2 linked regions of the Prochlorococcus marinus str. MIT 1013 genome follow. Each later gene encodes a partner of the first gene's protein in a complex. Links are inferred from orthologs where the notes say so. Each region holds a gene or a part of one and is shown in the gene's direction. Other genes may lie near its edges.

The links.
Region 2: the proteins of O5633_RS11500 (region 1) and accD are in contact, whole or in part, in a solved structure (PDB 8UXZ), measured with the Escherichia coli proteins. The link is inferred for Prochlorococcus marinus str. MIT 1013 from one-to-one orthologs.

The regions. Positions count from the first base shown.
Region 1 is NZ_CP114778.1:2,019,599-2,022,522, forward strand. The notes cover bases 43-2,889. They hold O5633_RS11500 (acetyl-CoA carboxylase carboxyltransferase subunit alpha), read left to right. Parts: upstream 43-894; coding sequence 895-1,884; downstream 1,885-2,889. Other genes in these bases: O5633_RS11495 (long-chain acyl-[acyl-carrier-protein] reductase), read left to right, coding at 43-874; O5633_RS11505 (SDR family oxidoreductase), read left to right, coding at 1,911-2,618; O5633_RS11510 (phosphoribosylanthranilate isomerase), read right to left, coding at 2,648-2,889. In the rest of the region: more of O5633_RS11495, read left to right, coding at 1-42; more of O5633_RS11510, read right to left, coding at 2,890-2,924. UniProt on the Escherichia coli protein: Component of the acetyl coenzyme A carboxylase (ACC) complex. First, biotin carboxylase catalyzes the carboxylation of biotin on its carrier protein (BCCP) and then the CO(2) group is transferred by the carboxyltransferase to acetyl-CoA to form malonyl-CoA.
Region 2 is NZ_CP114778.1:197,201-200,131, reverse strand. What follows is about bases 1-2,854. They hold accD (acetyl-CoA carboxylase, carboxyltransferase subunit beta), read left to right. Parts: upstream 1-912; coding sequence 913-1,797; downstream 1,798-2,854. Other genes in these bases: O5633_RS01010 (Gfo/Idh/MocA family protein), read left to right, coding at 2,216-2,854; O5633_RS01015 (hypothetical protein), read left to right, coding at 1,790-2,194; O5633_RS01025 (prepilin peptidase), read left to right, coding at 373-852; O5633_RS01030 (phosphoribulokinase), read left to right, coding at 1-314. Outside these bases: more of O5633_RS01010, read left to right, coding at 2,855-2,931.

The DNA.
Region 1 (2,924 bases):
GGGAGCTTATATAGACTCATGCTTTGTTCCTGAGATGCTAAGTCGCTTCAAAACTGCGAGAAGAAAAGTTTTGAATGCAATGGAGTTAGCTCAGAAAAAAGGTATCAGCATCACCGCTCTAGGTGGATTTACATCAATAATTTTTGAGAATTTTAATTTGCTTCAAAATCAACAAGTTAGAAATACCACTCTTGATTGGCAAAGATTTACCACTGGTAATACTCATACAGCTTGGGTTATTTGTAGGCAGTTAGAGCAAAATGCTCCTCGAATAGGAATTGATTTGAACAAATCAAAAGTAGCTGTCGTTGGGGCTACGGGTGACATTGGCAGCGCTGTTTGTAGGTGGCTTACTAATCGAACTGGTGTTTCTGAGCTTCTATTAGTAGCTAGACAGCAAAAGCCTTTATCTGAACTCCAGTCTCAACTTGGAGGAGGGAGGATTCTTAGTCTTGATGAGGCTTTACCTGAAGCAGATATTGTGATTTGGGTTGCAAGCATGCCTAAAACCTTAGAAATTGATCCATCTAAAATTAAAAGGCCCTGTTTAATGATTGATGGTGGATATCCTAAGAATTTAGGTGAGAAGTTTTCAGGACCTGGTATACATGTCTTAAAAGGCGGAATAGTTCAATTTTTCAAAGATATTGGTTGGAGCATGATGGAATTAGCTGAGATGGAAAATCCTAAAAGAGAGATGTTTGCCTGTTTTGCTGAGGCAATGCTTCTTGAATTCGAGAATTGTCATACAAATTTCAGTTGGGGGAGGAATAACATTACGTTGGAAAAGATGGATTTTATTGGCAAGGCTTCTGAAAGGCATGGTTTTTCTGCTGTTGGTTTGAAATCAAATATTCAGACATTAACCGTCTGAACATTTGGTTACTTTTTTTTATGGCTAGACGTTTTCTCCTCGAGTTTGAAAAACCTCTTGTTGAATTAGAGAATCAGATTGATCAAATCAGAGAATTAGCAAGAGATTCAGAGGTTGATGTAAGTCAGCAACTTCTGCAATTAGAGACACTTGCAGCAAGAAGGCGAGAAGAAATATTTAATGCACTTACACCTGCTCAAAAGATTCAAGTAGCTAGACACCCTCAAAGGCCAAGCACGCTTGATTACATTCAGATGTTTTGTGATGATTGGGTCGAATTACACGGAGACAGGAACGGAACTGATGATCAAGCTCTTATAGGAGGTTTAGCTCGAATAGGTGAAAAATCTGTCCTTCTAATTGGACAACAAAAAGGTAGAGACACAAAAGAGAATGTTGCAAGAAACTTTGGCATGGCAAAGCCAGGAGGATATAGAAAGGCTTTGAGGCTAATGGATCATGCTGATCGATTTGGTTTGCCAATAATTTCTTTTATAGATACTCCTGGAGCTTATGCAGGGCTCATAGCAGAAGAGCAAGGCCAGGGGGAAGCCATCGCAGTGAATTTACGTGAAATGTTTAGACTGAAAGTCCCCATAATTGCGACTGTAATTGGAGAAGGAGGCTCTGGTGGTGCGCTGGGTATAGGTGTCGCAGACAGGCTGCTCATGTTTGAGCATAGTGTCTATACAGTTGCAAGCCCCGAAGCGTGTGCTTCGATTTTATGGAGAGATGCTGGGAAGGCTCCGGAAGCAGCATCATCATTAAAAATTACTGGACCTGATCTTATGAAGTTAGGAATTGTTGACGAGGTACTAAAAGAGCCTTCTGGTGGGAATAATTGGGCGCCGCTTCAGGCTGGGGATACTTTGAAAAATGCCCTTGAGAAGCATCTATCCGAATTATTGGCTTTATCGCGTGATGAATTGAGAGACAACAGATATTCCAAATTTAGAAAAATGGGAAAATATTTGGAATCTCAGTCTATCGAAAGTGAAATTTCAGTTTAAAGTTTTAATGTTTGCTTCTAACTTTCTTGTCAACAGTATTAATTACGGGCGCTTCTAGAGGAATTGGGAGAGCAACTGCTAAAGCTTTTGCCAATTCTGGATGGGATTTATTGCTTCTAGCCAGGTCTGAAGATCAACTAGAAAGACTTGTAGAAGAAATAGATAATAAAAAAGTTAAGGTCTTCTACAAATCTATTGATCTTAGTCATCCCAAAAATATATCCAAGGGAGTAGTTGAATTAATGAATAATGGTTTAATTCCCTCAGTGCTAATAAATAATGCTGGAGTTGCTTGGACTGGAGATCTTTTATCCATGCCACTTGAAAAATGGGAATGGATCATGCAAATGAATCTCACCAGTATCTTTCAGGTCTGCTCTGATGTGGTGCCGTTAATGAGAAAAAAAGGAGGATTAGTTATCAACGTTAGTAGTCATGCTTCTCGCAATGTTTTTCCACAATGGGGAGCCTATTGTGTTTCCAAAGCAGCTTTGGCAAGTTTTACCAAATGCTTAGCAGAAGAAGAACGTAAGAATTTCATACGAGCATGCACACTTACTCTTGGATCAGTAAATTCAACTCTTTGGGATTCCGATTCCGTTGGTATGCAATTTGATAGAGATTCGATGCTTTCAGTTGATCAAGTTGCATTTGAACTTTTACATCTTGCTAGTCAACCAATTAATCAAATCATCGAGGATGTAACTCTTATGCCTTCTGCAGGAGCATTTTAATCTTAGAGATATTAAATTAACATCCTTGATTAATCTTGTTCTCTTATTTCCCGAATAAGAGATTCAACTTTCTTAATATCTTTAATGCCTGGGGATATCTCTAGTCGACTAGAGGCATCAATCCCATCAGGTCTGATTTCGGAAAAAATTTCAGGAATTATTTCTGCAGATATACCACCAGCTAAGATCCAAGGAACTTTGAAGGTTTTATTAATTAATAGTTCTATTGGGACTCTATTACCAGTGCCTCCAAGTGACTTATCATCCCAGGCATCTAAAAGAATAGCATCGATATTCTTCTCGTAT
Region 2 (2,931 bases), 1.8 Mb from region 1 along the record:
TCAATCACATATGTCCTCAATTTAGCCGAACAGATATTAATTTCCAGAGAGTACCGACAATTGATACGTCAAACCCATTTATTTGCAGGAATATTCCAACACCTGACGAAAGCTTTGTAATTATTCATTTCAGAAAAGGTTCAAGAGAAAAATGGGGAATTGACTTCCAATATTTATTAGGAATGATACACGATTCATTTATGTCAAGTCCGACAAGTATTGTTGTCAACGGTGGAAAAATGGGGTTTGCAATGGAACTTATTCTTACACCTATTATTCATAAGATGATAGAAGAGAAAAAAGCAGCAGGATAACAAAGTCAATCAATTCAAGCTAATAATATCTATTTTTAATAAATAAAGTTAATAAATAATGGTGATTATCATATCCTTTACTTTTATACTTTTATACATGTTATTTTCTATCTGTATTGAAGATATAAATACAATGATAATAGCTGAAAATAAATTAATACTATTATCTATATTGGGTATTGTTTACTTAATATGTAAGGGCTTATCAAATGAAAAAATAGCTGTTAAAGATTTAATTATAAATAATTCTTTTTCAATGATTATTATCTTTATAGTAATGTATTCAATAAGTTATGTAAGTTATAAAATTTTTGGAGTAAATTCATTAGGTATGGGTGACATAAAACTCTCTTCTATTAGTACAATATGGATTGGTATTGAATTGAGCTTTTTATCATTATGCATTTCATTTTTATTATCAGCTATATATAGTTTACATGGAAAAATTACTAAACGAATCAAGCCATTTCAACAGTATCCATTTGCGCCATTTCTATCAATTGGGATATTCTGTTCATGGATTATAGATAAGATTTAAACTTTCTAATCCCTTTTACGGGTCACAAGGTATTAAATTAAATTCAATCACAAAATAGAAGTGTCATTATTCGACTGGTTTGCTGATAGAAGGAAAGGCCAATTTGTTGGCAAAGTCACTCAGGAATCTGAAGAAAGTGATGGACTATGGGAAAAATGTCCAGAATGTGGACAAGTAGTTTATAGAAAAGATTTAATAGATAATTGCAGTGTTTGTAATAATTGTGGGCATCACAATCGAATAGATAGTAAAGAGAGAATAAGACTAATTACTGATCCAAATACATTCAAATCAATAAATAATCATTTAACTCCAGTTGACCCACTAGGTTTTAAAGATCGACGAGCTTACGCAGATAGGCTCAGAGAAAGTCAAGCTAGCACTGGTCTTAAAGATGGTGTAATAACAGGTACATGCAAAGTTAATTCTATTCCTATGGCATTAGCCGTAATGGATTTCAGATTCATGGGTGGCTCAATGGGATCTGTGGTAGGAGAGAAGATCACAAGGCTTATCGAACACTCAACCAAAGAAAAATTGCCATTGTTAATTGTTTGCGCATCGGGTGGTGCTCGAATGCAAGAAGGGATGTTAAGCCTGATGCAAATGGCAAAAATTTCAGGGGCGCTTGAACGACATAGAGACGCACAGTTGCTCTATATGCCTTTACTTACACATCCCACCACTGGAGGAGTTACTGCTAGTTTTGCCATGCTTGGAGATTTAATACTTGCAGAGCCCAAAGCACTTATTGGATTTGCAGGGAGAAGAGTCATTGAACAAACATTGAGAGAAAAACTCCCTGATAATTTCCAAACAGCAGAATATCTTCAAGACCATGGTTTCGTAGATACCATTGTCCCTAGAACAGAACTTAAAGAAACTTTGGCAAAGATACTTCGATTACATAAGACACAAGAACTAAAGTTAAAAACTAATGCATAAAACAAATCCAAAGATAAAAAATAAACTTGATTATCTATTAAACATCTTAGTCCTTTTATTAATAATTTTATTCAATAGGACAAATTTATTATATGCAGCCAATATTAATTGGGTTGAAGTTAGTAAAACTCAAGCCGGAATTCAATATTTAGATATAGATAGTATAGATATTAAAGGGAAAGGAATAATAGAAGTAACCACAAAATACTTGAAAATCGATACTAATGAATCAAGGAAAATTGAAGAGAATATTTATATAATGAAAATCAATTGCATGACTAATAAATTCAAGGATATTTCAGTTAATGGTAAAAAGAATTTATCCGCGAAATGGGAAGAGCCTAATGGGGATAAACTATTAGATGATGTAATTTCAGATAGCTGCGAAAATGTTTAAGCTCATCAATTATTTAAAAGAATGATCAATACAGATCATCCGATCCGCATAGCAATTGCAGGACTAGGTTTCGGTGAAAGTGTTCATATCCCTGCATCATTATCTAATAAGAATATTGAGCTTGTGGGATTGTGGCATCCTCGGCCAGAAAGGCTTAAAGAAGTCTGCAATAAGCACAATCTTCGTGCCTACGAGACCTGGGAGGATTTAGTAAATGATTCCAAAGTAGATGGAATAATCATAGCTACTCCGCCAGCACCCAGATACGAGCTTGCACTAGAGGCAATTAAAGGAGGAAAACATCTTTTACTAGAAAAGCCAACTTGCTTAAACTCTGAAGAAGTAAAAGAACTGCAAAGAAATGCCCTAAAAAGAAATTTAAAAATAGCTGTCGATTACGAATATCGAGCGGTTCCTCTGTTCATGCAAGCAAAGCGAATAATTAACGAGAAGAAACTAGATGAACCTTATTTTGTGAAACTAGATTGGCTAATGAGCAGCAGAGCTAATCCAGATAGACCATGGAATTGGTATTCAGACGAAGATTCTGGTGGAGGGGTATTGGGCGCGTTAGGTACCCATGCTTTTGACATGATTCATTGGCTCATTGGCCCAACTCATTCATTAAGCGCAATAAATTCGACTTCAATCAAACAAAGATATTGTACCCAATCAAAAACCACTAAAAAAGTGACAAGTGAAGATGTAAGCATTTCTCAACTACAAATTAAAAGCAT